Regions from separate parts of the Rhizobium viscosum genome, predicted to be linked through region 3. Evidence: riboswitches for the same ligand, from Rfam matches in the RefSeq annotation. Region 3 holds a riboswitch; each other region holds the start of a gene.
The links. Region 3 has a riboswitch for cobalamin ahead of bluB (5,6-dimethylbenzimidazole synthase). Riboswitches for the same ligand answer to the same signal wherever they lie in the genome.
Positions count from the first base shown of each region.

Region 1: another riboswitch for cobalamin. It lies ahead of metE (5-methyltetrahydropteroyltriglutamate--homocysteine S-methyltransferase); the one in region 3 lies ahead of bluB (5,6-dimethylbenzimidazole synthase).
Region 2: another riboswitch for cobalamin. It lies ahead of H4W29_RS18185 (ABC transporter substrate-binding protein); the one in region 3 lies ahead of bluB (5,6-dimethylbenzimidazole synthase).

Region 1 is NZ_JADBEC010000001.1:2,351,152-2,361,343, reverse strand. It holds gene metE (5-methyltetrahydropteroyltriglutamate--homocysteine S-methyltransferase) at 1-2,280, opposite strand, end outside; cobalamin riboswitch at 2,388-2,593, opposite strand; gene H4W29_RS11660 (heavy metal translocating P-type ATPase) at 2,634-4,919, opposite strand; gene H4W29_RS11655 (MerR family transcriptional regulator) at 4,991-5,413, shown strand; gene H4W29_RS11650 (TIGR03862 family flavoprotein) at 5,452-6,663, shown strand; gene H4W29_RS11645 (P-loop nucleotide/nucleoside kinase family protein) at 6,920-7,393, shown strand; gene msrB (peptide-methionine (R)-S-oxide reductase MsrB) at 7,592-8,080, opposite strand; gene H4W29_RS11635 (helix-turn-helix domain-containing protein) at 8,492-9,451, shown strand; gene adh (aldehyde dehydrogenase) at 9,621-10,192, shown strand, end outside.
Region 2 is NZ_JADBEC010000001.1:3,697,676-3,707,867, forward strand. It holds gene H4W29_RS18150 (metallophosphoesterase) at 1-166, opposite strand, end outside; gene gcvA (transcriptional regulator GcvA) at 298-1,191, opposite strand; gene H4W29_RS18160 (SDR family oxidoreductase) at 1,309-2,013, shown strand; gene H4W29_RS18165 (hypothetical protein) at 2,152-2,367, shown strand; gene H4W29_RS18170 (class I SAM-dependent methyltransferase) at 2,403-3,176, opposite strand; gene H4W29_RS18175 (ABC transporter ATP-binding protein) at 3,180-3,944, opposite strand; gene H4W29_RS18180 (FecCD family ABC transporter permease) at 3,941-4,966, opposite strand; gene H4W29_RS18185 (ABC transporter substrate-binding protein) at 4,978-5,994, opposite strand; cobalamin riboswitch at 6,173-6,481, opposite strand; gene H4W29_RS18190 (metallochaperone AztD) at 6,537-7,769, opposite strand; gene H4W29_RS18195 (NAD(P)-dependent alcohol dehydrogenase) at 8,139-9,197, shown strand; gene H4W29_RS18200 (LysR family transcriptional regulator) at 9,204-10,103, opposite strand.
Region 3 is NZ_JADBEC010000003.1:196,329-206,520, reverse strand. It holds gene H4W29_RS33065 (ribonuclease H family protein) at 1-56, opposite strand, end outside; gene H4W29_RS33060 (DUF2865 domain-containing protein) at 256-1,341, shown strand; gene H4W29_RS33055 (LysR family transcriptional regulator) at 1,371-2,234, opposite strand; gene H4W29_RS33050 (MFS transporter) at 2,359-3,903, shown strand; gene bluB (5,6-dimethylbenzimidazole synthase) at 3,921-4,622, opposite strand; cobalamin riboswitch at 4,665-4,856, opposite strand; gene H4W29_RS33040 (3-deoxy-7-phosphoheptulonate synthase) at 5,286-6,353, shown strand; gene H4W29_RS33035 (TolB family protein) at 6,864-7,697, opposite strand; gene H4W29_RS33030 (NAD+ synthase) at 7,725-9,404, opposite strand; gene H4W29_RS33025 (hypothetical protein) at 9,410-9,607, opposite strand; gene H4W29_RS33020 (DUF1003 domain-containing protein) at 9,606-10,145, shown strand.

The DNA.
Region 1 (10,192 bases), on a different contig from region 3:
GGCAACCATGTTGACGAGCGCCGGACGAACCTCTTCCCACTTGCGCGTTTTCAACCCGCAATCCGGATTGATCCAGAGCTGCCCGTCCGTCAGACGCTGGCGCGCCAGTGTTAGAAGCTCCGTCATTTCCTCAACGTCGGGAACGCGCGGCGAATGGATGTCGTAGATACCTGGGCCGATCTCGTTCGGATATTTATAGCTGCGGAAGGCTTCCAGCAGTTCCATCTTGGAGCGTGACGTCTCGATCGAGATCACGTCGGCATCCATTGCGGCAATGGCATCGATGATCTGGTTGAACTCCGAATAGCACATATGCGTATGGATCTGCGTTTCGTCCGCCACGCCGGAGGCGCACAGGCGAAAACTCTCGACCGCCCAGTCCAGATAGGTCTTCCAGTCGGCCTTGCGCAGCGGTAGGCCTTCTCGAAGGGCAGCTTCGTCGATCTGGATCATCGCCGCACCGGCCTTTTCGAGATCGAGCACCTCGTCGCGGATCGCCAACGCGATCTGCCGGCTGACATCGGCACGGGAAAGATCGTCGCGGACGAAGGACCAGTTCAGGATCGTCACCGGTCCGGTCAGCATGCCCTTGACCGGCTTCTCTGTCAGCGACTGCGCATAGCACCACCACTCGACCGTCATCGGCTTCGGCCGGGAGACGTCGCCGAAGATGATAGGCGGGCGCACATAACGGGAGCCATAGCTCTGCACCCAGGCATGCTGCGTGAAGGCGAAGCCGGAAAGCTGCTCGCCGAAATACTGCACCATGTCATTGCGTTCGAATTCGCCATGGACGAGTACGTCCAAGCCGATTTCCTCCTGCCAGCGGATTGCCGCTTCAGTCTCTTTTTTCAAAAAGGCATCATAATCCGCCTCGCTGATCGTCCCCTTGGTGAAAGCGGAGCGGGACTTTCGAACATCTGATGTCTGCGGGAAGGAGCCGATCGTCGTCGTCGGGAAGAGCGGCAGGCGAAGCTTGCGCTCCTGCAGGCCGGTCCTCTCGGCAAAACCGCTGCTCCGCGTCATCATCGTCTCATCGATTGCCGCGACCCGCTGCCTGACTTTGAGATCGTGCACACGTGGCGAAGCTGCGCGAGAGGTCACAGCCTCAGAGGCTGCAGCAATCGCTTGAGAAGCCCCGCCGGGACTGCCGAGTGCAGAGAGTTCATCAAGTTTCTGGGTGGCGAAAGCAAGCCACGACGTCAGCTCCTCATCCAACCCGGTTTCCAGATCCAGATCGATCGGCACATGCAGCAGCGAGCAGGACGGTGCGATCTGCAGCCGATCCGCACCGATGCGCTGAACGAGTGGCTCGATCTTTTTCAGGATCGCAGCAAGGTCCGCTTTCCAGATATTGCGTCCGTCGATGATGCCGAGCGACAGCGTCAGATCAGCTGGCGCTTCGAGAAGGACATCAATCTGCTGCGGAGCACGAACGAGATCGACATGCAGGCCGGAAACCGGCAACGAGAGCGCCGTCGGCAGGTTGTCGCCTATATTGCCGAAATAGGTGGCGAGCATGATCTTCAGGTTCGGCACCAGCTCATGCAGCGCGCGATAGACGTGCTTCAGCGCTGCCTGCTCTTCTCCTGAGAGATCAAGCACCAGGCATGGTTCGTCGATCTGCACCCAGTCGGCACCGGCTGCACTCAGTTCCGCAAGCACCCTCGCATAAACAGGCAACAGGCGTTCCAGCAGGGTGATCGGCGCAAAACCTTCCTCGGTTCCCTTGGCGAGCTTCAGGAAGGTGACCGGACCGAGGATGACCGGCCGTGTGTGGATTCCGAGCGTCTTCGCCTCGATGAAGGCATCGAGCGGCCTGTTTGCGGTCAGCGCGAAGGATTGATCGGGACCGAGTTCCGGCACCATGTAGTGATAGTTCGTGTCGAACCATTTCGTCATTTCCAGCGCTGGCACGCCATGCCCGTGATGGTGCTGATGGCCGCAATCGACATGCGCCTCTTCGCCGGTCGAGCCGCGCGCCATGGCGAAATAGGTATCAAGCGCAACAGGCCCGTCCTTCCAACCATAGGCCGAAGGTATGGCGCCGATCATGACAGTCGTGTCGAGCACGTGGTCATAGAACGAGAAATCATTGGAGGGGATGATATCGATCCCCTTCTCTTTCTGCAGGGCCCAGTTTTGCGCCCGCAGCCGCTTGCCGATATCGAGAAGCGCGCCGGCATCGGACTTGTCGGCCCAATAGCTTTCAAGTGCGAATTTGAGTTCACGATGCTTTCCGATCCTGGGAAAGCCGAGATTTGCAGTCTTGATGGTCATTTCCTTACCCCGAAGGTTATGGGCAAGGCTGCGGCGCAACGCATCGACGAGGTGCGGCCACAGAAGTGCCGTCTCGCGCAAAGCGGCACACCGGGACACCCCGCCCGTGGACGTTATCTATCGCGGCAGGTCTCCTGGCTTGCGGGTCTTCAACACCATCCAGTCTTCCCGGGCGTCTTCCCAGTGACGTCTTAGGACGGTGTCTCTCCGCTTACAGTTGCGGGGGCAGCTCCGGTCTTGGCGATGGCCGCACCGGATTCCCTCTTAGCTTGGGATCAATAGACCCCAAGAACCAACGATGCGGCAAGCATGCACCCGCCGCATCGTAACGTCAAGATGATATAAAGAAATCTTTATGTCTTTATCTGAAGAAGCCGAAGCGCATTCATCGTCACCAGCACCGTCGCACCCGTATCCGCAAGAATCGCCGGCCACAGGCCGGTAATGCCGGCAATGGTGGTAATAAGGAACACGGCCTTCAGCCCGAGAGCCATGGTGATGTTCTGCATGATATTGCGCATGGTCCGCTTCGAAAGCTCGATCATGCGCGCCACGTCGCCAACGCGCCCGTGCAGCACAGCCGCATCCGCCGTTTCCAGCGCCACGTCGGTGCCGCCGCCCATGGCGATGCCGACATCGGCAGCGGCAAGTGCCGGCGCATCATTGATGCCGTCGCCCACCTTGGCGACGAACAGACCTTCCTTCTTCAACTCGCCAACAATGCGCTGCTTGTCCTGCGGCAGGAGTTCGCCGCGCCAGTCGATGCCGAGATCGCCGGCAACGGCAGCCGCCGTGCGCTTGTTGTCGCCGGTCAGCATGATGGCGCGCACGCCAGCAGCTTTGAGTGTCGCAAGCCCGCTCTTTGCGTCTTCACGAGGCTCGTCACGCATGGCGATGAGACCGGCTGCAACACCATTGACGAGCAGTACCGAGACGCTCTTGCCCGCGCCGTTCAGCACCGCGACCTGCTCGTCCTGCTCCGCATTCAGCGCACCGCGCTCGCGCGCAGCCGGCGGCGACAGGAGATCGAGCGTTTCGCCCCCCACTTTGCCGGTCATGCCCTTACCAGGCAGCGCTTCGACTTCGAAAGCCGGCGGCACGGGCACGCTATCGGCCTTGGCCCGGTTGAGGATTGCAAGCGCCAACGGATGGCTGGAGCCCTGTTCGAGAACGGCAGCACGCGAAAGCACCTCTGCCTCAGTGCGTCCGTAGGAAATTATATCGGTGACCTGCGGCTTGCCCTCGGTCAACGTGCCTGTCTTGTCGAAAGCAACGGCTGTCACCTGGCCGAGCGATTCCAGAACCGCCCCGCCCTTCATCAGCAGACCGCGGCGCGCACCCGCCGAAAGCGAGGCGGCAATCGCCGCCGGCGTGGAAATGACCAGCGCACAGGGGCAGCCGATAAGAAGGATAGCGAGACCCTTGTAGACCCATTCACCCCATGCCCCACCCATCAGCAACGGCGGCAAAACAGCCACCAGAGCCGCCACGACGACCACACCAGGCGTATAATAGCGGGAGAAGCGATCGATGAAGCGCTCCGTCGGCGCCTTCGATTCCTGAGCCTCTTCTACCAGCTTGACGACGCGGGCAATCGTATTGTCCTTGGCAGCGGCTGTGACACGAACACGCAAGGCCGCATCGCCATTGACCGTGCCGGCAAAAACGGTCGCGCCCGTGCCCTTGCGCACCGGCGTACTTTCGCCCGTCACCGGCGCCTCGTCGATCGCGCTTTCACCGGACAGAATAGTGCCATCGGCGGAAATCCGGTCTCCCGGCCGTACAAGAATGACGGAACCGACCGCAAGCGTCTCGGCCGGCACTTCCTTAACCTCGCCGCCCGTCTCGAGCAGCGCATTCTTCGGCACCAGCGTCGTCAGCGACTGGATGCTGGCGCGCGCCTTGCCAGCGGCCACCCCTTCCAGCAATTCGCCGACGAGGAACAGGAAGACGACCGTCGCCGCCTCTTCCCCGGCATTGATGATGACGGCGCCGACAGCAGCAATCGTCATCAGCATTTCGATGGAGAAGGGCGTTCCGGAAAGAGCAGCCATGACCGCACGGCGTGCGATCGGCACCAGCCCGACCAGCATGGCGACAATGAAAGCAGAGGAGGCAATCGAGGGCACTAGATGGCCCACGACATAGGCAACGACGAGTGCAAGGCCTGAAAGGATCGTCAACCGGCCCTTCTTGCTCTGCCACCAGGGACCAGTCATCGGTCCATGATCATGGCCATGAAGGCCTTCGACTTCCTCGGCGCCGTGCTGATGCGCGTGACCGGAATGATCACGCGCATCATGATCGTGATCGTGGCCAGCGTGATCGTGATCATGGCCTTCGTGATCATGGTCGTGGTGATCGTGATCATGATGCGCATGATCATGGTCGGCCTTGCTCTCGCGAGCAGGTGCCTTGCCGGCGAGCGGAGCAACAGAATAGCCGAGGCCGGTCACCTTCTTCTCGATTGCCTTGAGATCGCTGCTGCCGTTATGGCGCACCGTCATCGTACCGGCCGTAACCGAAACGGAGACGTCCTCGACGCCATCCATACGCCTGACGGCCGTATCGATTTTCGTTGCGCAGGAGGCGCAATCCATGCCGCCAACCCGGTATCGTGCCTGTGCTGCTTCACCCATGATTTCGATCCTTGCTTGTAAGCAGTATCCTTCCTACATCCTCTAGCGACTAGAGGTGCAAGAGGAAAATCATGAAAAAGATCACGATCGGTGAAGCTGCCCGCCAGAGCGGCGTCAAGGTGCCGACGATCCGCTACTATGAAGGCATCGGCCTGCTGTCGGCGCCGAGCCGCAGCGAGGGCAACCAGCGCTCTTACGAGCCTGATGATCTCAACCGCCTCACCTTCATCCGCCACGCCCGCGAACTCGGCTTCGAGATCGACGCGATCCGCACGCTGCTTCAGCTTCAGGACGATCCGCACCAATCCTGTGCTTCCGCCGATGCCATCGCCAAGGCGCGCCTGATCGAGGTCGAGCAGCGCATCCGCAGCCTCAACGCCCTAAAGGCGGAACTGCAACAGATGGTCGAGGGCTGCGGCCATGGCCGCGTCGATCAATGCCGGGTCATCGAGGTGCTCGCCGACCACGGCAAGTGCGCGCATCCGCATCACTGAGGCTTGCACCGAAACGCGCCCCGCGCCAAGAAGGTGCAATGAACCAGAAGAAAATCGCGATCATCGGCGGCGGCCCCGCCGGCCTTTCGGCAGCCGAAATGCTGTCGGCAAGCGGCCATGCCGTTTCCGTCTACGACGCGATGCCAACCTTCGCCCGCAAATTTCTGCTCGCCGGCAAGTCCGGCCTCAACATCACCCATTCCGAAGATTACGAGCGCTTCGCCACCCGCTTCGGCGATGCCAATCCCCGGCTTCGCGCTGCCCTCGATGCCTTCACCCCGGCCGATATCCGCGCCTGGGCGGCCGGCCTCGGCACCGAAACCTTCGTCGGCTCCTCCGGCCGGGTCTTCCCCAATGTCATGAAGGCCTCGCCGCTGCTGCGCGCCTGGCTCGCCCGTCTGGAAGCCCGCGGGGTCAGTTTCTTCACCCGCCACCGCTGGATCGGTTTTGCCGAAAGCGGACATGTTTTCGAAACACCCGACGGCCGCAAGACCATTTCCTGCGACGCGACACTGCTTGCACTCGGCGGAGCCAGCTATCCGCGCCTTGGCTCGGATGCTGACTGGGTGCCGCTACTCTCCGATCGCGGCATAATGATCGCACCGTTTCAACCGGCCAATTGCGGCTTCGATGTCGCTTGGAGCGAGATCTTCCGCGATCGCTTCGCCGGAGAGCCGCTGAAATCCGTGACGGCAACATCACGCGCCGGGACATTTCCGGGCGAGTTCGTCATCAGCAAACACGGCATCGAAGGCAGCCTCGTCTATGCGCACTCGGCCGTCTTGCGGGACGACCTGCTGCAGAATGGCAAAGCAACCGTCGCGATCGACCTTGCTCCCGGCCGCACGCTGGATCGCCTGTCCCGTGATCTCGCCCGTCAGGATGCCAAGACAAGTTTCTCCAACCGCTTGCGCAAGGGAGCCGGCATCGACGGTGTAAAGGCAGCACTTCTGCGCGAGTTAGTGCCGGAGACCGATCGCAACGATCCGCACAAACTCGCCGCCGCCATCAAGGCCTTGCCTGTCCCATTGCTGCGCCCACGCCCCATCACCGAGGCCATATCCTCTGCCGGCGGCATCGCCTTCAGCGAAATCGACGAGACCTATATGCTGAAACATTTCCCCGGCACTTTTGCAGCCGGAGAGATGCTGGACTGGGAGGCGCCGACGGGCGGCTATCTGCTGACAGCTTGTTTCGCCACGGGCCAGGCTGCAGCGAAAGGCATCGAGGCCTGGCTCGGCCGAAGGTGAAGGCGAAAGCCTGCACGCCCGGATCGAAGAAATGGATCTCGAACCTGTGGTCACCGACCGGACCGGCTTCACGCAGACGACCTCACCTGTGAGCTCACCATCCGCTCCGTCTTGACCCCCGAGCAGCGCGATCCTACAAGATAGATTATGGCAACACACCTCTGATTGGCCGCGCCTTGCGGCATTGAGCGAAGCGCAGTCCTGCAAGACACCGCGGGACCACTTCCCTTGCCAAGCCAAAATCAGAGATTTTCCAATGCCCACGCTCTATCTCACTTGCGGTCTTCCCGGTTCGGGGAAGACGTCGCTCGCCAAGATAATCGAATATGAAGCATCTGCTCTGCGTCTGACCGGAGACGACTGGATGCACAAGCTTTACCCCGGCATCTCTACTCCGGAAGCCGAAACTGGTCCGTGCCGAGATAGAGTCGAGAGCCTACAATGGCAGATCGCCCTGCGTGCCATCAGGCTTCAGTGTAACGTTGTCGTGGATTGGGGAGTGTGGTCACGGGTAGAACGCGACACCTGCCGGCAGGAAGCTCGCGCAGCTGGTGCCCGCGTCGTCCTCTGCTTCCTCGACGTTCCCTTTGATGAGCTTTGGGACCGGGTCTCCCGGCGAAACGCCGAGCTTCCAGTCGGCACGTTCGATATCTCGCGGGCGGACCTGCTTAGGTGGTCGAAACTGTTCGAGCCGCCAACCGCCGAGGAGTTGGCGCTTTACGATCGATAAACACATCAAGCCATCACCGCCCTTAGATGAAACGCCACAGCGTCAGTGTGTTCTCAGATTGTCGAGCACCTAATTGAGATCGGCGTGGCGAAACGACCGCCGCCGACGCCTGCCCACGCCGAACGTCGCGAACTGCTGGGCTGCCGCAGCCATTCGCCGACTTCAAGAGATCGCCTCGGCATCGCAATAATCCGTCGATCAGGCAGAAGCCGCGTGGAAGGTCATGGCCACGCCGTTCATACAGTAGCGCAGGCCCGTCGGCTTCGGTCCGTCGTTGAAGACATGGCCGAGATGCCCACCGCAGCGGCCGCAATGAACGGCATCGCGCACCATGCCGAAGGACGCGTCGCGCGTCGTGCCGACGACCTTGTCGTCGAGCGGCGCCCAGAAGCTCGGCCAACCAGTACCGCTGTCGAATTTCGTGGTCGAGGAAAAGACCTCCTGATCACAGCCCGCACAGGCGAAATTGCCCTTGCGCTCTTCATGCAGCAACGGGCTTGTGAAGGGATATTCCGTTCCCTCCTGCCGCAGCACCGAATATTGATCCGGCGTCAGAAGCTTGCGCCACTCTTCGTCGGTATGGGTAACTGCGAAGCTCTCCTTCGCCATGGCGTGGCTGCCGAAACCGAAGCGCAGGCCAAAGGCGCCAAGTCCGGCAGCGGTCAGCAGCAATCGTCTGTTCATCATCGCTTTGCTCTCCTAGTCAGCAGCGGCGACAGATTCATCTCGTCTGGTAGACAACGCCGGCTGGGATTTATTCCCGGCATCCCGGTTTTTCTTTCACTATTGCCTACAAAGGGAACTACGAAGCCACGCAACGATCTGTTTCACTGTCGCGAGCGCAAACACTGAAATGTGAAGGCCGCGACATCAGGAGCCGGCGCCCGGCGGGCGCTATATCCATTGAAATACGGCGAGCCGGCAACCAGCTGGTCATATTATCGCGATCACGATGCTCAGGCGGACAGCGCAACTGTCTCAGGAATGCGACACTCGCCATCAGGCAAATTCCATCCGCGCAATCTGCCGTCATGCCGGCCTGATTGCAAAGCTGCCATATTTACATCAGAATATGCGCAAGTTCTGGGAGGAGCCTCAATGCACGAACAATCCGCGCATGCGGAGCATGTCTATACGTGCGCCCAGCAAAATTCCGCTGCGGCCAGCTCTCCAATCGTGGCTTCCTGGCGGCGCTGCATGACAATGTACCAGCTGGCACCGGAAGATAAGCGCGCGCCGCTACGCCTCACCGAGCAGGAATTCGGCCTGGCGCGGGAGCAATCCGAACAGTTGATCGCCGATGCCCGGGAGGAACTCGACCGCCTCTTTGCAACCGTCGGCAGGGCCGGCTGCTGCTTGCTGCTGACAGATCGCAACGGCATCGCGCTGGAACGCCGCGGCGCCGCCGGCAACGATAAGGAATTCCACGATCTCGGCCTCTGGACCGGTTCCGTCTGGACCGAAGCCAGCATCGGCACCAACGGTATCGGCACGGCACTCGCCGATGACCGCGCCGTCGCCGTTTTCCGTGACCAGCATTTCTATTGCTCGAACATCAAGCTGAGCTGCACCACGGCGCCGATCCGCGATCACCGCGGCCTGCTGGCCGCCGCGCTGGACATTTCTACCTGCCGCGACGACGTCAATGAAATGACGCTCAGCATCCTCTCGCAGGCCGTGCGCGATGCGGCGATGCGCATCGAGCTCAACCTCTTCCGTTCCGCCTTTGCAGGTGCCCGCTTCGTCATGGTGCCGGCCGGCGTCAATTCCGCCAACGCATTGCTCGCCGTCGACCGACATGACCTTGTCCTTGGCGCCACGCGGGCCGCCCGCCTTGCCCTCAAGCTTGACGACAGGCACATCGCAGCCGGCATTCCGGCCTCCGATGCGCTGCATGAAGGTCGGGTTTCGCAGGAAGAAGAGATGGCCGAAGCTGAGAAGGCGGCGCTGCTGCGCGCGCTCTCACGCACGCACGGCAATGTCTCCCAGGCCGCCGTTGCCCTCGGGATCAGCCGCGCTACACTGCACCGGAAGATGAAGAAGCTCGACCTGCACTGACATCGGGCTAGAGGTTCAATCACAATCTCGTGGTACCGCGGGAACCTGTCGCAACTCTGCGACACTGTGCGCTGCGGTATTGCGGAGCTACCCTGTTCCATCAGCCAAAAGCGACACAGATTTCCTCTCACCGGTTCGATCCGGAACCCGTTCATCAAGGGAGGATGACATGCTTCATCAGAAAATCGTCGAGTCACCGTACAAGCTGAGATACGGCAACTATATCGGCGGCGAATGGCGCGAGCCGATCGGCGGCAAATATTTCGACAACGTCACGCCCGTCACCGGCGGCAAGCTCTGCGAAATTCCGCGCTCGGATGAAAAGGACATCAACGCCGCGCTCGATGCCGCCCATGCCGCGAAGGAAAAATGGGGCCGCACTTCCACCACCGAGCGCTCCAACATCCTTATGAAGATCGCCCAGCGCATGGAAGACAAGCTGGAGCTTCTGGCGCAGGCCGAAACCTGGGACAACGGCAAGCCGATCCGCGAAACCATGGCGGCCGATATCCCGCTCGCCATCGACCACTTCCGCTATTTCGCCTCCTGCATCCGCGCACAGGAAGGCACGATCGGCGAAATCGACCATGATACCGTCGCCTATCACTTCCACGAACCCCTCGGCGTCGTCGGCCAGATCATTCCCTGGAACTTCCCGATCCTGATGGCAGCGTGGAAGCTGGCGCCGGCTCTCGCCGCCGGCAACTGCGTCGTCATCAAGCCGGCCGAACAGACCCCCGC
Region 2 (10,192 bases), on a different contig from region 3:
CGGGCGCGAAGACGGAACCCGAGGATATACGGTTCAGCAGCACCTGTTGGGAGGCGACCAGCAGCACGCCGGCAAAGAGGGCCTTGGCGGGCCAGATCCATGGCAGGGGGAGAATGAACCTGAGGACGACGACGAGCCAAGGAAGCCCGAGAACGAAATGGAACATCAAATAGGCCTGTGATTATCGATGCTTATGGGAGGGAATGAAGAGATTGAATCTGGTGTCTCCGGCGTTCTGCGCAAGGGGCTCATCATTCTTCGGGTTCGCCGGCCCGGCACTGGCCCAGGCGCGAGCACTCAGCCTGGCTTCTGCGCTTCGGCGAACAACCAGCCGATCACGGTTTCCCGCGCAGCAGATTTCCGGTAGCGGGGCCAGACGAGGTAGATATCCGACGGGCCGCGCAGCCGGGCTTCGAAGACACGCACGAGCCGCCCCCTTGCCAGATCCTCGGTGACGAAACCGCCATTGGCGAGAACGATGCCCTGTCCGGCAATCGCCGCCTCGATGGCGTGTGCGGTCTGCGAAAAACTGATGCCCTTGAAGGAGGGGCTTCTGCTGTTGGCGAGATGGCGCTCGACGAATTCCGGCCAGAGATTGTGGGCGTCGTGCAGCAGCGGATAGGCCGCAAGCTCCTCGGCCGTGCGCGGCGGGTCGCGGCCGGCCAGAAGCAGCGGACTGCAGACGGCAATGACCTCCTGTTCGAACAGGAGTTCTGCATTCAGACCCGGCCCGAAGGGCGGGCGGCCATAGCGGACGGCGAGATCGACACCATCGACGGCGAAGTTCGAGATACGCTCGGTCGCCAGGATATGCAGGTCGAGATCGGGGTGCAGCGCGGTGAAATCAGGCAGGCGCGGGATCAGCCATTTCGATGCGAATGTCGGCGTCGTGCTGATGGTGAGCTTGATCGCCTGCGGCTTCAGCTCGTCCGTTGCCCGCGCGATGATTTCGAAGGCGCGCCTGATATCGGCGATGTAGCGGCGGCCTTCGCCCGTCAACGCAAGCGTGCGCGGGAGCCGTTCGAACAGGGCCATGCCGAGCTGCGCTTCGAGCCCGCGAACCTGCTGGGCCACGGCGCCCTGCGTGACGCCGAGCTCTTCGGCGGCGAGCCGGAAGTTCAGGTGTCGTGCCGCAACCTCGAAGGCCCTGAGGCCATTGAGGGCGGGAAGCTTTCCCGGGATATCGCTCATCGAGTAGTTTTTCTACTGCCATAGAAGAGGAGAACTGTTTCGCGCTCGCGTGTCGGACATGGTATCGTGCCTGCATACTTCGATCAATTGGCGATATCACTTCAGGAGGGAACCAGCATGTCAGTAGAAAAAGTGGCTGTTATCACGGCAGGCGGCAGCGGCATGGGGGCCGAGAGCGCAAGACGCCTTGCGGCCGATGGATACAAGGTCGCGATCCTGTCTTCGTCCGGCAAAGGCGAGGCGCTCGCCAGGGAACTCGGCGGTGTCGGCGTGACCGGTTCCAACCAGTCGAATGACGATCTGAAGCGGCTGGTCGATTCCGCCATGAAGGAATGGGGCCGCATCGACGTTCTCGTCAACAGCGCCGGCCATGGGCCGCGCGCCGCACTGAATGAGATCACCGACGAGCAGTGGCATACGGGCATGGACGTCTACCTGATGAACGTCATCCGTCCGGTGCGGCTGGTCACCCCGATCATGCAGGCGCAGAAGAAGGGCGCGATCGTCAATATCTCGACGGCCTGGGTTTTCGAGCCGTCGACAATGTTTCCGACCTCGGCCGTCTTCCGCGCCGGCCTTGCCGCCTATACCAAGCTCTTTGCCGATACCTATGCGGCCGAAAATATCCGCATGAACAACGTGCTGCCCGGCTGGATCGACAGCCTGCCGGCAACAGAGGCGCGGCGCGAAACCGTGCCGATGCAGCGCTACGGCACGAGCGCGGAGGTGGCCGCGACCATCGCGTTTCTGGTGTCTGATGGGGCGGGGTATATTACCGGCCAGAGCCTGAAGGTCGATGGTGGGTTGATGCGGTCTGTTTGAGCGAGAGCGCCTGCCGGATGTTTGATGGCGGACGGCTGATCGTCGAGGGCAGGGTAGCTTGAACTATTCGGCTCTCAGCCTATTGTCAGGCGGTGGATATTGCGCCCATGCCCGCGACGATCGAGAAGGCCGGAAGCCATGCAGAAGTTCACTGTGACCATCACGCGAGAAATCGAGGCCGACACCGCCGAGGAAGCCGCGCTTCTTCTGTATCAGGAGCTCGCGAGGGACGCGGCGCCGCTTCGCTATCTGGTTGCTGATGAGACTAAGAGGACGAGGACTGTGACACTGGATCGGGCAAAGGCAGACGAATTCGCTGCTGTCGATCATACTGCCGATCCTGGGAACTGGTAGACGGCGGCTGCCGGGTCAACTCCATCCGCAACAGATCAGGGTCGCCGGCAGGTCAGGATGAAGCGGCGGTAGACCAGGGTTCTAAGCTTGTTTCTGAGGTTGGCATTCCTGCGCTGCGCCCGGGCGATCGGGGCGTGGGAGTGCAGTTCGATTTCGGCAAAGCCGGATGCCATCAGCAGCGGCAGCAGTGTGTCGGGGTGCAGGCCGGTGCCGAAGGGCAGGGCGGACATGATGCGGGTGTGGCGAGTGCTGAGCGCGCCGTCATAGTTCCTGTCGGCGCCGATGAGGCGGTCGATCCATGAGATCAGCAGGCTGGCGATGCGGCCGGTGGGCTTCGGGCTTGCCCAGTCGCCGTCGAAGAAGAGCAGCAGGCCACCGGGCTTGAGGATGCGGAGCCATTCGGCGAAGGTTTCCTGCGGCCGGGTCAGCGTCCAGACGAGGTGGCGGCAGACGATCGCGTCGTAATGCGCATCCGGCTCCAATGTGTTTTCGGCGTCTGCCAGGATGAAGCGCAGGCGCTTCTTGCCGGCGTGTTTGGTGCGGGCAACCTTCAGCATCGCTTCGGAGAAATCGAGCGCGGTGACGTCATGGCCGAGATCGTGGATCAGGCGCGTCACTTCGCCGGTGCCGCAGGCAAGTTCCAACACGCGTTTGGGCTCAAGGCCGAGAGCCTCGCGGATCGGTTTCTGCCAGGCATCGGCCTCCGGGCCGGGGGCGATCTTGTGGCCGAAGGCGAGGTCGAAGGTTTCCGAGCGTTTCGACCAGTAGTCGCGGATTTCTTCCTTAAGATCGAAATTCACGCCGTCCATGTCTCAACCCACCCGATACTGGATATGTGTGCGGCCATGCACGGCCGATCTTTCGATATGGGCGCGCACGCCGAAGACGCGGGCGATCAGATCTTCGGTCAGCACTTCCTCGGGCGTGCCTGCAGCCACGACCTCGCCCTTCTGCAGCACGGCCAGGTGATCGCAGAACATCGCCGCCAGATTGAGATCGTGCAGCGCGATGATGGAGGTGAGGCCGAGTTTTGAAACCAGCGCCAGGATATCGAGCTGGTGCTGGATATCGAGATGGTTGGTCGGCTCGTCGAGCAGGAGTTCGCTTGGGGCCTGGGCGAGGGCTCTGGCGATATGGACGCGCTGGCGTTCGCCGCCGGAGAGCGTCTGCCAGAGCTGACCGGCGCGCTCGCTCATGTCGACGCGGGCGAGTGCTTCCGCAACGGCGGTATCGTCATCGGCTCCCCAGGAGGCAATGAGGCCGCGATGCGGGGTGCGGCCGAGGCGGACGATGTCGCGCACGGTGAGCTGCGTATCCGTCGTCGACTGCTGCTCGACGAAGGCGATGCGGCGGGCGAGTGCTGCACGCGAGAGGCCCGAGACATCGTCGTCGCCGAGGCGGATGATGCCGCTTTTGACCTGCCGCAGGCGGCAGATCAGCCGCAACAGGCTGGATTTGCCGGAGCCGTTTGGGCCGAGCAGGCCGAGCACCTTGCCCTTTTCGACTAATATGCTGACGCCATTGACGATGACGGTGTTGCCGGCCGCGTAACTGACCTTGTCGACGGTGATGCTCATGCGCTTCTCCGCACGCGATAGAGGATGACGGCAAAGGCCGGTGCGCCGAAGAGCGCGGTGACGACGCCGATCGGCAGGATCTGCTGGGGAATGATGATGCGCGAGACAATGTCGGCGCCGACCATGAAGATCGCCCCGCCGAGCGCGCTCGCGGGCAGGAGACGGCCGTGGGAGGGGCCGACGAGGAAGCGGGCGGCATGGGGTATGACGAGGCCGACGAAGCCGATGGAACCGACCATGCTGACCACACCTGCCGTCATCGCCGCTGTCACGCCGAGCAGGGTGAACTGCACGCGGCGCACTGCGATGCCGAGGGAGGCTGCGGCATCCGTGCCGAAGGCGAAGGCATCGAGCGCGCGCACATGCGCAAGGCAGACGACGAAGCCCGTCAGCGCGACCGGCACGGAGAGCCAGACATCCGGCCAGCGCACGCCACTGAGCGACCCCAGGAGCCAGAAGAGTACGCCGCGGGCCTGTTCGGCATTGGCCGAGGTGGTGACGATATAGGAGGTCAGCGCATTGAAGAGCTGCGAGCCCGCCACGCCGCAGAGAATGATGCGCTCGCTGGTGCCGCCGGCACCCGCGGCGAGCAAGCCGACGAGCAGGAAGGCGATCACGGCGCCGATGAAGGCGCCGCCGGAGAGGCTGAGCACACCGTAGCCGAGACCTAATATCATGACGCAGACCGCTCCGGTGGAGGCACCGGCCGAAATGCCGAGCACATAGGGTTCGGCGAGCGGATTGCGCAACAGGGCCTGCAGCACCACGCCGCAGAGCGCCAGCGACGCGCCGGCACTGGCCGCCACCAGCGCGCGGCTGAGGCGGTAATCCCAGACGATGCCCTGATGAACGCGGCTGAGCTCGAATGCCGTGCCGAACAGGCGGTTGGAAACCGCCTTTGCCGTGGTGGCGAGCGGGATCGATATCTCGCCGATCGATACGGCGAGACTGATCATGATACCGAGCAGGAGGAGGGCGGCGATGGCGAGCGCTACCTGCGCCCACCATCGTCTCTGTGGCAAGGCAGCCTGGCTCACTGCGTCAGACCGAAGGACTTGATGCCCTTTGCCAGCACTTCGATGCCGTCGATCGTGCGGATCGTCGGGTTCATCGACTGGGCGTCCATCATGACGAAGCGCTTGTTCCTGACGGCATCGAGCTCTTTCGTGACCGGATCGTTTTCCAGGAAATCCACTTTCACCTTCGGGTCGTCGGCGGCATAGCGGCGCCGGTCCATGGTGGCGATGACGATGACGGCCGGGTTGGCTTGCGAGATCGTTTCCCAGCCGACGAGGGGCCATTCTTCCTCTGTTGTCACGACGTTCTTCGCGCCGAGCGTCTTCAGGATATAGGCAGGCGCGCTGTTCTTGCCGGCGATGAAGGCATCGCCCTTCACCTCCTTGCTGGAGAACCAGAAGACGATCGGCAGGTTCTTTGCCGCAGCACCTGAAACGGAGGCGACGGCCGCGACCTCGCGCTCCCTGAGGTCGGCGATCAGTGCATCGCCGCGGTCTTTCACGTCGAAGATCTCGGAGAGTTCGCCGATTTCCTGATAGATCAGGTCCATCGTGAACAGCTCCTTGCGCACGCCATCGCCACCATCGGTGTTGATCTTGGCGACGCAATCGGCCGGCGCGATATAGGTGTTGATGCCGAGATCGGCGAACTGTTCGCGCTTGCCGACGGAGCCCTGGGCGCCGACATGCCATTCGAATTCGGCAGCAACCAGATCGGGCTCGGCGCCGACGACGGATTCGAAGCTCGGGTCGTTGTCAGCCAGCCGTTTGATCCTGCTGTTGGCCTCTGCATATTGCGGCAGGACCGGGCCGACCCAGACGGCGGTGCCGGCGATCTTGTCGGCAAGGCCGAGCGAGAAGAGCACTTCGGTCATGCCCTGGCCGATCGAAACGACCCTGGCCGGTGCCTTTTCGAAAGTGACCTTCTGGCCGCAATTGCTGAGGGTGAGGGGATATTGGGTGGCTGCGAAGGCGGGGGCTGCAAGGCCGGCCAGCCCGAGCGCGAGGGAAAAGCTCTTCAGAAGCTGTCGCATGGGAAACTCTCGATCAAAAGGAAAAGGGCTAGCGGACGCCGGTGCGCGCAGATGCGTGAGCCAAACGTGGCGGGACGGCTAGCGGCGAGTGGTCCAATCGGGACGGATCGCGTGCGGCAAGCGGCAGGAAATAAGGTCAATCATATCTGCTCCTTGTCCAGGCATCCCCGCCTGGCTGATTGGATTGCGATTGACGGCAGGTCTCCTGGCTCGCGGATGTCAGCTGGTCATCTGCCTTCCCGCGCTTTCGCGCAGTGGCGTGGCCCTGAGGCCGGCGGAGATGATCGCAAGCGATCACTCCGATATGACCAGTTCGCTTGTCATCTTCCGGGATGAATGGCGAACCATGCATTCCAGGATATGACCAGCAATCCGCTTACAGTTGCGGGGGCAGCCACGGTCTTGGTCCCTATTGGGTCGTCCGCACCGTGTTCCCTATTAATCCCCTTGGAGTCTTCCTCGGGGAACCGTCGCCCCGATCTATGACGCCGCCATGGGCGACGTCAAGCGCAGGGAACGCGAAGTGTGGTCTGCCAACAGGCTTAGTGGCTGGCGCCCGAGCCGCCGGCGGCGACAAGCCCGAAGGGTTGGCCTTCGACGGGGATCGTGCGCGTTTGCTTCAGTGTTTCGCTACTGACAAGGCGGATCAGGCTGCGGCGAGGATCGGTGATGGCGATATCATCGCCGGCCACGGCCAGCCGAGGACGCGGATCGCGCCAATGGCCGTCCTTGCTGTAGGGTTCCGTGACGGTTTCCGATCTGACGATCTCGCCCTTCACCGTATCGAGCAGATGCAGCCTGCCATCTTCGGTGAGGATATAGGCATTCTGGAACTTTGCCGGATCGAGCACAAAATCGACGCGCCGTGTCGGAAGGTCGATAACGCGGTAGGGCGCCTCAGTACTGTCGGGGTCAATCAGCACCACCTTGTCCTCCCCGTAATTGCCGAGGAAGAACTGCATGGAGCGGCCGCCGAGCAGGGTGGAGACCTTGCCTTGCGGCAGCGACGCGCCATAAGCGATCATCTCCACCCTGGGGCCTGCAGTGCCGCCCGGGCGGGCAATAAGCACGCCTTCCTCGCAACCGAAGGCAACGAGGCGGGCAGAGGTCGCCTCGCCATGCAGGCCGGTGCAGGGCGTGACATCGCCGATCTGCCGACCATCACGGTCGAGCACCCGCAGACCAAGGCGCGGTGGCAGTTCGCCCTCCTTGACCGGCGCCTGCATGTTCGGCACGGAGACCAGCAGGTGATTGCCCATCGGCACTGCGACGCCATGATGGGCGGCGATGGTATCGACAGCCTTCGGCTCCGGCTTTTCCTGCAGCAGGCTGCTTTCCTTCAGGAGATCGAAGTGGTTGGTGCGATCGTAGAAGATCGCTACGTCATCGCCATGCGTCACCACATGGCCGGGCTTCTCGCCCTTTATCGTCGCGCCGATCAGCTTCGGCGGCGCCACCTCGAGATCGCGATGCTCCCCATGATCGGAAAGGGCAATGCCGGTATCGATGGCGTGAACGACATTCTCTTCGCCCTGGACGGCAAAGACCGTGCGCCCGGTCTCGCTCAGCGACAGGGCGGCATAACCCTTGAGATCGAAGCGGCCGATCTGTCTCCCGCTTGCAAGGTCGATGGCGTGGACGATCGGCAGGCTGTGGTCAGCCACGAAAAGCCGCCAGCTCTCCTGCTGTTCCTCCTCGGCGCCGGAAGCCGATGGCAAGGCGGCGGATGTGAGCGCGGTGGCGACTGCGAATGTAGCGAAGAGGCGCCGGGACATGAAATCTCCTTTAATGTAATAACATTACATTCTCGTTGTTATAAAGTTACGTTTGCCTTGTCCAGTCCTGGCTGCAGGATTTTTGAGAAACCAGAGCCGTACGTTCATTCGGACGCACAAAGGACGCGCTAACTCTTTGAATCTACGAATCGGGCGCTGGCCTGGTCTGATGTTTGGCCGGCTTTTCATCGTGACTGGATGGCGGTGTGCAGGCGCTGATCCCGCCGCACTGTGACGCAGGCCATTGATGTCGATTGCTGAGCCGAGCTCACAAGCCCATCCCGCCCACCTCGTCTAATTCGGATAATCCGCGGACGCTATATTCCTTCGGTGCAGCTTCTGCTGCCCGTCAGCTTAAGGGATAAGCCATTGAGAACATCCGGATTTGCCGCAACCGATGCGAATACGCCGTTGCACCCTTTCTCCTTCGATCGCCGGGAACTGCGTCCAGAGGACGTGGCGATCGATATTCTCTATTGCGGGGTCTGCCATACGGATCTGCACATGGCCCGTAACGACTGGGGCTTTTCGGCCTATCCCGTCGTGCCTGGCCATGAGATCGTCGGGCGCGTGTCTGCAATCGGCAGCGGCGTTTCGCACTTCAGGGTGGGCGACAATGTTGCCGTCGGCACGATTGTGGACAGCTGCATGGAGTGCACCAACTGCCGGCGCAACGAAGAGCAGATGTGCTACAAGCGTGCCACTGTCACCTATAACGGCCAGGACCGGGTGACGGGCGAGACCACCTATGGCGGCTATTCAAACCATATCGTCGTGCGCGAGGAATTCGTGCTCAGCGTGCCTGATGGGCTGGATCTTTCGCGCGTCGGGCCGCTGCTCTGCGCCGGGATTACCACCTATTCGCCGCTGCGCACCTGGAATGTCGGCCCCGGCAGCCGGGTGGGTGTAATCGGGCTCGGCGGGCTCGGGCATCTGGCGGTGAAGTTCGCTTCGGCGCTGGGTGCTGAAGTGACCGTGCTGACGCGCTCGGAAGGCAAGGTCGGCACCGCCCGCGCGCTTGGCGCCGACAAGGTGCTGCTGTCGACGGATGCGAAGGCGATGGAGGCTGCTGCTTTCGCCTTCGACGTGATCATCGATACCGTGCCCTACGAGCACGATCTCGGCCCCTATCTCAACACGCTCGATTCCGACGGCACGCTGGTCATTGCCGGCTCGCTGGTCGATACGCCGAAATTCAGCAACCTGCCGCTGATCATGGGGCGCCGGCGCATTGCCGGCACACCGAGCGGCGGGATCAGGCAGACGCAGGAAATGCTGGATTTCTGCGGCCGAAAGAACATTCTGCCGGAATGCGAGATGATCGCCATGGGCGATATCGCCAAAGCCTTCGAGCGGCTGGAGCGCGGCGATGTGCGCTACCGCTTCGTTATCGACATGGCAACGATGCCGGCGGCGCAAACGGCCTGAGGTCGCTTACCGTTTCGGGATAGCGCGTAGCGCTTCCACGAAGACCGAAAGGGCCGGCGGCATCTGTCGCCGGCTCGGATAATAGAGGGAATAGCCGGCAAAAGGCTTGCAGTAATCCTCCAGCACGCGGATCAGCCGGCCGCTTTTGACATGCTCGGCGGTGAAATCCTCGAAGACATAGACGAGGCCTGAGCCTGAGAGTGCGGTCTCGATCATCATCTCGGAATCGTTGACCATGAAACAGCCCGAGACCTTCACCTCGATGTCGCGGCCATTCTCTTCGAATTCCCAGGCATAGGGGCCGGCCAGCGAGGCCATGTAATAGGTCACGCAGTTGTGCTTTGCGAGATCGGCGGGGGTTTTCGGCGGCGGGTTACGGGCGAAATAGTCGGGCGAGCCGACGACGGCGGCGCGGATATCCGGGCCGACGCGCAGGCCGATCATATCCTTGTCGATGCGCTCGCCGAAGCGGATGCCGGCATCGAAGCGGGAGGCGACGATATCCTCGAACCGGTCACCGACGATCAGCTCCACGCGGATATCCGGGTAGGTGCGATGAAACTCCGGCAGGATCGGCATGACGAGCGAGGTTGCGGCATGCTTGCCTGCGGTGATGCGCACGGTGCCGGAGGGCTTTTCCCTGAGCTTGCCGAGTTCCTGCAGGCCGCGGTTGATCTCGGCAAAGGCGGGCTGGAGGGTGAGAAGCAGGCGCTCGCCGGCCTCCGTGGTGGCCACGCTGCGGGTGGTGCGGGCGAGAAGCCGCATGCCGAGCCGCTCCTCCAACTGGCGCATCATGTGGCTGAGACCGGAGGAGGAAATGCCGAGGCGGGCGGCGGCCCTGGTGAAGCTGCGCTCTTCGGCGACGATGACGAAGGCGGCGAGATCATCGAAATCGTGACGCTTCATTTCTGACCTGCCTTCAGGAATGGTGGCGACTATGGGGTGTCGCTCACTTATTTAGGGCAGGGACGGCTGACCTCGCAAGATGGCCGTGG
Region 3 (10,192 bases):
TCCGGTATTCCTGATGTCGTTTCGGTGGGGCGGATTTCGTCGGAAATACCTGTCATATCAGCTGTCTAGAGATCAATGGGCTCCCCGCTTGATTGCAGGAGCGAAGGGATGGAAGCGTCAGGCTTGCTGGATAAGAATGCAAAAATGCGCTAGGAATTACTGCGAGCTTATTAAGGGAAATGCGTTAAGACAAAGCGCGGTGAATTGAAGCCGCAATTCACCGATAGAAGCTTTTTCTCACTCCGGGACGACGTCGTGAAGCGCCGAAACCTGTATCTTGTTTTCTTTCTGGCATTCGCGGTTCCGGCAGCAGCTGAGACCAACGCGATCTGTGAAGATCTGCGCGGGCGCCTGGCCGACCTGCCGCAAACCTTCGGCAACAATGGTCCCGAGATGCGCCAATATGCAGGCGCGCTTGCCGAGCAGAATCTCGAACTGCGCAAGGTGCGCAGCGATCTGCGCCGGTATGGCTGCACCTCCGGCAGCATGGTCGTCCTCGGCGGCGAGAATGCCGGCTTCTGCCAGGAGCTCGTTCAATCCGAAGCCAGGATGGTGGACAATGTCCGTTACCTGCAGGACCGCCGTAACGAATTGCGCCAGTCCGGCGCCGATCCAGCCCGCGAAGGCCTGATGGCGGCCCTCGAGGACAATGGCTGCAACAGCGACAGCTTTACCGAATCCGCACACGGTGACGCCTATGCGCCCGCTCCTTCCATCGAGGAGCAGGCGATGCGCGGCGATACCTTCATCCCGCTCGGCGGCGGTGAGCGTTACGGACTGCCGCGGGCGGAAATGCTCTCGCCCGTCAGCACCATCTGCGTTCGCACCTGCGACGGCGGCTTCTTCCCGATCAGCAACAATGCCACTTCGATCGATTTCGGCCGCGATGCCGCGACTTGCTCGAAAATGTGCCCCGGTGTGGAGACGGAACTCTATTACCGCGATATTTCCAGCACCGAAGCCTCGAACATGATCTCGACGGCAACAGGCGCCCCCTATGGGACGATGAAGAACGCGTTCGCCTACAAGACCCGCGCGCCCGGCGAAAAATCCGCCTGCTCCTGCAATCTCAGCGCCTATTACGAGGAAATGCGCAAGAGCCAGGCAGCCTACGCGCCGGCGCCCGAGCCGAAGGGTTCGATCACCACGATCCACACCGAAGCCCCGAAAGCCGCAAGTACCCCGCCTGCCCCGCAGGCCCAGGTACCGGATCGTCCGTATGATCCTGCGAGCAACAAGGTGCGTCAGGTCGGCCCGCAATTCCTGGCCGGCGACCAGGGCAAGATCGATCTCACCAATCCAGCGACATCAGGCCCGCAGCCCCAACAGCAGCAACAATAATCACGGTATCGGCAGTCGAGATCGCGTCTTCAAATTGACGAGCGATGCTCCTTGAAGGCAGCTGCCAGCGTGCGAAGGGCCGCGCGCGATTTGGCATCCGTCAGCGTCGAATGCAGCACGATCTCAGAAGACGGCAACGGCGGCAGGCCGAAGCGCTCGCTGACCTCGACAGTGCCGACGGGGGCCAGCCGATAGGAGAAGGTTGAAACGGCAAGCCCGGCCGAAACGGCTGCTGTCACAGCCGAAGAGCCGCCGCCGAGGAAGACTTCGGTCCAGGGGATGCCGGCTGCATCGAGCGCGCGGGTGCAGACAGCCCGTACTCCGCAAGTTGGCGAGAGTGCTGCAAGACGCAACGGCTCGCCGCGGCGATACTCGAATTGCGGCGTGGCGAACCAGCCGAAATGCTCGGGCCCCAGAACCTCGCCGTCGCGCCGGTCTTCGTCTCGGCGGATGATCGCCGCATCCAGTTCGCCGCGATCGAAGGCGGCAAGCAGGGTGCAGGAATTATCGATCCGCACCTCGATCGTCAGACCCGGATCATGGGCGTTGAGGCGCGCAAGCAGTGTCGGAACCTCCGGCCCTGCTACATGCGCGGCAATGCCGATCGTGAAATGGCGGCGCGACGAGGAAAGCGCCGCAACGGCCCGGTCATGGGCTTCGAGGAATTCCCGTGCGGCCTGTAGAAACACTGCCCCTTGCGCCGAGAGCCGCACCAGCCGCGGCGTGCGTTCGATCAGCCGGTGGCCGAGCCGCTCCTCCAGCCGCTTCAGCTTGACGCTGATCGCTCCTTGCGTGCTGCCGAGTTCGTTGGCAGCACGGGTGAAACTCTTGTTGTCGGCGATCGCCACAAAGGCCTGAACGGAATCGACATCGAGCATGGTGAAACCAATCATTCGAATTTGTTGTGTCTGAAATATGTGATCATCCAATTCTGTAATGATCAAGTCCTGCCTATGCTGACGCAAATGGACCATAGCGGATGTCACGTTGTCCGCCTCAACGTCGAAAGGCCAAAGCATGCCCCCTGATTCCGTTTCATCCTCTCGTGCACGCAGCATCATTGCGCTGCTGGCTGCCTGTCTGTCCTCGCTGATGTTCGGTCTCGAAATATCGAGCGTGCCGGCAATCCTGCCCACATTGGAAAAAGTGCTTCACGCCGATTTCAGTGCCCTGCAATGGATCATGAACGCCTATACGATCGCCGTTACGACGGTGCTGATGGCCGCAGGCACATTGGCCGACCGTTACGGCCGCAAGCGCGTCTTCCTGATCGGCATTGCCGTCTTCGGCCTCACCTCGCTGATTGCCGGACTCGCGCAGGATGTCTCGCTGTTGATCGTTGCTCGTTTTCTGCAGGGAATGAGCGGCGGCTTCATGTTGATCTGCCAGGTAGCGGTCCTCTCCCATCAATTCCAGGAGGGCCGCGCCCGCAGCATCGCCTTCGGCTGGTGGGGTATCATTTTCGGCATCGGCCTGGGCTTCGGCCCGATCGTCGGCGTCGGAATCGTGGCGGTGGCCGGTTGGCAATGGGTGTTCCTCATCCATGCTGTACTGGCGGCCGTGACAGTCGCTCTCGCGCTGACGGGAATTCAGGAATCGCGCGATCCCGCAGCCGGACGGCTCGATATCGCCGGCATCGCTACCCTTTCGCTGGCGGTCTTCTGCCTTGCCTTCTTCATCACCCAGGGGCCAGCTCTCGGTTTTGCGAGCCCCGCTGCGCTTGGCACTATCGGACTTGGCGCCGCAAGCCTCGTCGCCTTCGTCGTTGCCGAAAGGCTGAATCCGCGACCGATGTTCGATGTCTCGGTCTTTGGCATTCGCGCCTTCTCGGGTGCCATCATCGGCTCGGCTGCCATGAATATCAGCTTCTGGCCTTTCATGATCTATCTGCCCATCTGGTATGAGGCCGGTCTCGGCTATGGCAGTGTGACCGCCGGCATCGCCTTGCTTGCCTATACGCTGCCGACGCTCGTCGTGCCGCCGCTGGCCGAACGGCTTATGCTGCGCTACCGGCCGGGCATCATCATTCCCGGCGGCCTTTTCACCATCGGGCTCGGCTTCCTGCTGATGAAGTCAGGCAGTGCTGCCGCTGCGCCAAGCTGGCTGACGATGCTGCCCGGTGCGCTGCTTGCCGGCATCGGACTTGGCTTCACCAACACCCCGGTCACCAATACGACGACGGGCGCCGTCTCCAGCGATCGCGCTGGCATGGCCTCCGGCATTGACATGAGCGCCCGGATGATCTCGCTCGCCATCAACATCGCCGTCATGGGCTTCATCCTGTTCAGCGGCGTGCTCTCCCATCTGAAGAGCGCCTTGCCGAACGCGATGGATGCCGATGACCTGCGCCTGCTTGCCGAACGGATCTCCGCCGGCAACATCACTGCCCTGCCAGACATTCCGGCCGAGACGGTGCATGATGCGCTGGTCGCAGGCTTCGGCGGTGTCATGCTCTATGGCGCCATCGGCGTCTGGCTTCTCGCCGCCGCAAGCTTCCTCACCTTTGGCCATTGGAGGACACCGGCCTGCGCCAAGGATTGCAGCACCCAGCCGGCCGAGTGACACACACGCGCGCCGGCTCAAACCGGCGCGGCCTCGCCTTCCACCTGTCCCCAGCCGTCGTGGTAGACCAGCTCTTCCAGCGCCACCCGCTGCCGCCAGCCTTTGACCGCCAGTTCCGGCTCCTCGTAGAGCCGGTCGACGAAGCCGGCGCAGAGCCAGGCGACGACTTCGATATGATCGGGAATGCCAAGTATCTCCTTGAGGTCGCCCTCGCGAAAGATGCTGACCCAGCCGATGCCGACGCCTTCGGCGCGGGCCGCGAGCCACAGGTTCTGGATGGCGCAGACGGTGGAATAGCTGTCCATGCGCGGATTATGCGTGCGCCCCAGCACCACGCTGCCGCTGCGGGTCGGATCGCAGGTCACGCAGATGCCGAGCGGCGCCTGGACAATGCCTTCGAGCTTCAGCGAACGATACTTTTCCTGCCGCTCGCCATCGAACATGCGAGCCGCTTCCTCATTCGCCCTGAGGAATGCATCGCGCACTCGCGCCCTCACCTCGGCACTTTTCACCAGAATGAAATTCCACGGCTGCATGAAGCCGACCGAGGGAGCGTGATGGGCCGCCGTCAAAAGCCGTGTTACCAGATCGTCCGGCAAGGGATCGGGCAGGAACTGGCTGCGCACGTCGCGCCGCGTCATGATTGCGTGATAGACGGCCTCGCGTTCGGCCGCAGAAAAGCTGGATGCCGGGCAAACGGCATCATCAATGGGTCGCATCGTCAAATCCCCAACAACGCAACCGCCCGCCGTCCGCGCGGGTTGGGTCTATCTTGCCAGGCCGGTCTTCTGACTTGGCGTCATCCGCCTCGCCGTTGCCTTCCCGGCCGGAAAGCCAGTGGCGTAGTTTAAACGGCGAGCGTCAGCCTTACAGCGTTGGGCACGTTCCGGTCTTGCACCGGATTCCCGATTCTCCCGCTTGTGACAGCAGGCACCTGACGGGCGATCTATGGCGCGGAAACGGCATGGCCGCAAGCCGCATGCGACATTCATTTCGTGGACAGGCTGAAAACGCTGTCCTAAAGCGAAACCCGAATCCAACCGACGCCCCACCAATGCCGGTGAGGAGCCGACGACCCGACGCCGCAGGAACAGACATGCCGAAGCGACCGAACCGGAAGAGGCCCTGGCCGAAAGCCGATAAAACTTCACAGCTCTGTCATTTTTCCTCACAGATTCCACGTGACAATTCCAATTCGCATGTCTACATAGGCGGCATGTCGATTTCGTCCGTTTACGCATCGCGATTTTATTCGTACCGCTGCTTCCAGCGGATGCGGGTCTGTGCGTAACCGAAACTAACGCGACGACAACCCGAACAGCCGCTAGTCTACCTGGCGGCTTTTTTGTTCCGCACGGTATGACCAAACAGGAGAGCATACCGTGACTGACACTATTGATGATCTGCGCATCGTCGAGATCACCCCGCTGACCAAGCCTGCCGATATTATCAAGGAAATCCCGCGTGACCGCGCGGTCACGCACACCGTGACCAGCACGCGCGACACGATCCACAATATCCTGACCGGTAAAGACGACCGTCAGCTGGTCGTCATCGGCCCCTGCTCGATCCATGATCCGGCAGCCGCCCGCGAATATGCGTCTCGTCTCGTCGAGCAGCGACGACGCCTGTCCGGCGATCTCGAAATAGTCATGCGCGTCTATTTCGAAAAGCCCCGCACCACCGTCGGCTGGAAGGGCCTGATGAACGACCCGCATCTCGACGGCAGCTACCGTATCGAGGAAGGCCTGCGCCTCGCCCGCCGTCTGCTGCTCGACATCAACGCCATGGGCCTGCCGGCCGGCTGCGAATTCCTCGATACGATCACGCCGCAGTACATCGCCGATCTCGTCAGCTACGGCGCCATCGGCGCGCGCACGACCGAAAGCCAGATCCACCGCCAGCTCGCCTCGGGTCTCTCCTGCCCGATCGGCTTCAAGAACGGCACGGATGGCGGCGCGCGTGTCGCGCTCGACGCGATCATGGCCGCTTCCCAGCCGCATCATTTCCCGGCTGTCACCAAGGACGGACAGGCAGCGATTGCCTCCACGCGTGGCAACGAGGACTGCCACATCATCCTGCGCGGCGGCAAGCGGCCCAACTATGAAGCTGCCGACGTCCAGGCCGTCATCGCCGAGGCAACCAAGCTGGGTGTCGACCCGCGCATGCTGATCGATGCCAGCCACGCCAACAGCGGCAAGGATCCGATGAACCAGCCGAAGGTCGTCCACGACGTCGCCGGCCAGATCGTCGCCGGCAATAGCCATATCAAGGGCATGATGATCGAGAGCAATCTCGTCGCCGGCCGCCAGGATCTCGTCCCCGGCAAGCCGCTCGTCTATGGCCAGTCCATTACCGATGGCTGCATCGGTTGGGATACGTCCGTCGAGGTACTCGAAGATCTCGCCAAGGCCGTCCGCGACCGCCGGAAGGCAGCCGTCGCTGCCTGAGTGGCCGCATTCAGCGCGGCGGGAAAACCCCGCCGCCCGTTCCCAATCTGCTATAGAGGGTTTTAGGAAACTACGAGTTTTCGATTGCGTAGATGAACAGAGCGGTCCACGCCGAACCAATTACAAATATCACTGTCCAGAGCCACATCGCTTCTTTTAGGGCGCGCTCGTTTTTTCTCAGGACGAGCATTAACAGTGACAATATAAATAAGGGGTAAGCTTGCGGGGAGATTAGAAGCATTCCACGCAACGGGCCTCTTAATTCGGCAGCGTCGGAAATCTCTTCATATATACTGTAATATGACATCGGTATTCTCGCTAAAATGTAGAGAGATACGAAGTATATTATAGATATTATGATCATCGATTTTCTTATGAAATGAATTTTACGCAAGGCCCTATCTCGCGGATGCGCTGTATTATGTTGTGTGTTTAATCTGTAGACGTACGCTAAGTTGCAGTCCGAAGCTATTCCCCACCGCTCACTCATCAAATGGCGGTGCGCCGCTCTTAAGACTTCACCGGAAAATACCGCACGAAAGCGAATTCCTCGCCATCCGGCGACCAGTTCGGCACGTTGATCGTGCCCTGCCCGCCGAAGAGTTCGAACAATTCCGTCAGGTTGCCGCCATCCATGTCCATCATCCGCAGGCGCACGTTGAGATCGCGCGGGTGATCGAAGACGTCAGGATCGTAGGAAAGGATCAGCACCTTGTCATTGTTCGGCGACGGATGCGCAAACCAGTTGCCGTAATTGTCCGATGTCACCTGCTCAAGACCCGTGCCATCGGGATGGATGCGCCAGATCTGCATCAGCCCGGTGCGGCTGGAATTGAAATAGATCCACTGCCCGTCGGCCGACCAGTCCGGCCCGTCATTGCGGCCCTCGCCATGCGTCAGCCGCTTCTCCTCGCCGCCGTCGACCGAGATCGTGTAGATATCGAAGAGATCATTGCGGATGCCGCAATAGGCAAGCTCGCGCCCATCGGGCGACCAGCCGTGCCAGTAGGACGGCAGGTTTTTGGTGATCAGCCGCGGCTTGCCGCCCTCGATCGGCAGGATGTAGATCGCCGACTTGCCGAACTCGGTCTTGTCGGAAATGACGATCTCCTCGCCATCGGGCGAAATGCCATGGTCATTGTTGCAATGCACGGCAAAACCGGTATCGACCCGCTCGACGAGATCGCTGCCATCGAGCCGCAGCCGATAGAGCAGCCCGTCGCCATTGATCAGCAGATAGGCGCCGTCGCGCGAGAAATTCGGCGCCTCCACCAGCGCCTCCGTCTGCCAGACGACGCGGCTCTCGCCCCGCCGCACGTTGTAGATTTCAACTGAGCTGCGCATTCATCCCTCCCAGACTTTTGAGGCGCCTCAGCGATCCCGGAACCGGTTGGTGATCGGGTAGCGCCGGTCGCGGCCAAAATTCTTCTTGGTGATCTTCACGCCCGGCGCCGACTGGCGGCGCTTGTATTCGGCGAGATAGAGCAGATGCTCGATGCGGTGGACCGTCTCGACATCATGGCCGCGCGCCACGATCTCCTCGACACCCATTTCCCGCTCGACAAGGCATTCGAGGATGTCGTCCAGAACAGGATAAGGCGGCAGCGAATCCTGATCCTTCTGATCGGGGCGGAGTTCGGCCGACGGCGCCTTGTCGATGATGTTCTGCGGAATGACTATCCCCGAAGGGCCGAGCGCATCCGGCGGCACATTCTCGTTGCGCCAGCGCGACAGCGCATAGACCTGCATCTTGTAAAGGTCCTTGATGGGGTTGAAGCCGCCGTTCATGTCGCCGTAGAGCGTCGCATAACCGACCGACATTTCCGACTTGTTGCCCGTGGTAACCACCATCGAGCCGAACTTGTTGGAGATCGCCATGAGGATGACGCCGCGCGCGCGGCTCTGCAGGTTTTCCTCAGTGATGCCGCTGTCTGTGCCCTCGAAGAGATTCGAGAGTGCGGATGAAAAGCCAGCGACGGGTTCTTCGATCGGAACGATGTCATAGCGGCAGCCAAGCGCTTTGGCGCAATCGGCGGCGTCCTTGAACGAATCTTCCGATGTATAGCGGTAGGGCAACATCACCGTGCGCACCCGTTCCTCGCCGAGCGCATCGACGGCAATCGCCGCGCAGATTGCCGAATCGATGCCGCCGGAGAGGCCGAGCACGACATTCTTGAAACCGTTCTTGTTCACATAGTCGCGGAAACCGAGCAGGCAGGCGCGGTAGTCGGCCTCCTCGCTCTCGGGGATGCGCGCCATCGGCCCTTGCGAGCAATGCCAGCCCTTTTCTGTCCGCTTCCAGGTGGTCACGGCCAATGCCGTTTCGAACTGGCTGAGCTGGAAGGCGAGCGACTTGTCGGCATTGAAGGCAAAGCTTGCGCCGTCGAAGACGAGCTCGTCCTGGCCGCCGAGCTGGGCGGCATAGACCATCGGCAAGCCGGTTTCGATCACCTGCTTCAGCACCACCTGATGACGGATATCGACTTTGCCGCGATAATAGGGCGAGCCGTTCGGCACGAGCAGGATTTCCGCGCCGCTTTCGGCAAGCGTCTCGCACACGCCGAGATCGCCCCAGATATCCTCGCAGATCGGAATGCCGATGCGCACGCCGCGAAAATTCACCGGACCCGGCATGGCGCCCTGGTCGAAGACGCGCTTCTCATCGAACTCGCCGTAATTCGGCAGGTCGATCTTGTCTCTGACGGCGATGACCTTGCCGCCGTCGAGCACGGCGATGGAATTGTAGCGGCCCGTCTCGTCCTGGCGCGGGAAACCGATGACGATGCCCGGCCCGCCATCGGCGGTGTCGGCCGCAAGGCTTTCGACTGCCTTCCAGCAGGCGTGGATGAAGGCCGGCTTCAGCACCAGATCTTCCGGTGGGTAACCGGAGATGAAAAGCTCGGTCATCATCAGGAGATGCGCGCCCTGCCGCGCCGCGTCAGTGCGCGCCTCACGCACCTTGGCAAGGTTTCCGGCGACATCGCCCACAGTGGGGTTCAACTGGGCGATGGCGATATTGAAGGTCTGGGAGATAGCGTTTTCCTGTGTCATGTCATTCATTTAATCCGCCCCTTCGTGCACCGCAATAAGCCGCTTCGAAAGCCGTAGCGATCTGCGGCGAAAATTTGATGAACGGCAGCCTCGTCACTGTGCCTATCCTTCTGTTTGCCTTGCGCGACGCCGATACGCATTGCAATTTTCGGCAACGGCGGAATACTGCGCCCCAATTCGATCCATTCCCGGGACAATGCCATGTCTAATCTTCCGAATTTCGTCCACCTGCATTTCGGCAAGCCGGCCGAAGAACTGGGCGATATCGAAAAGCGCGTGCTCGCCAAGGCGCATGAACGCAAGATCATCTCCACCGACGTCAACGCCGCAATTGCCGCTGAGGCGTCCTTCGGCGAGCGGGTGGCCGATGGCATCGCTCGCGTCGGCGGTTCATGGTCCTTTATCCTCGCCTTCCTCGCTTTTCTCGTTGTCTGGACCCTGATCAACACGGTCATTCTGCTGAGCCGCGCCTTCGATCCCTATCCTTTCGTCTTCCTGAACCTGATCCTCTCCATGCTCGCGGCCATCCAGGCGCCGATCATCATGATGTCGCAGAACCGTCAGGCCGAGCGCGATCGTTTCGAGGCCGCCAAGGATTACGAGGTCAATCTGAAGGCCGAGCTTGAGGTTCTGTCGCTGCACCAGAAGATCGATATGCGGGTGCTGACGGAACTGACTGCGCTGCGAGAGGATGTCTCTCGCCTGAACGCCATCCTCGCAGAGCGCGGGCCGCTAAAATAGCGCGACCTTAAACGTCTGAAATCTCGTCGCAATTCCAGCCCTGTCAT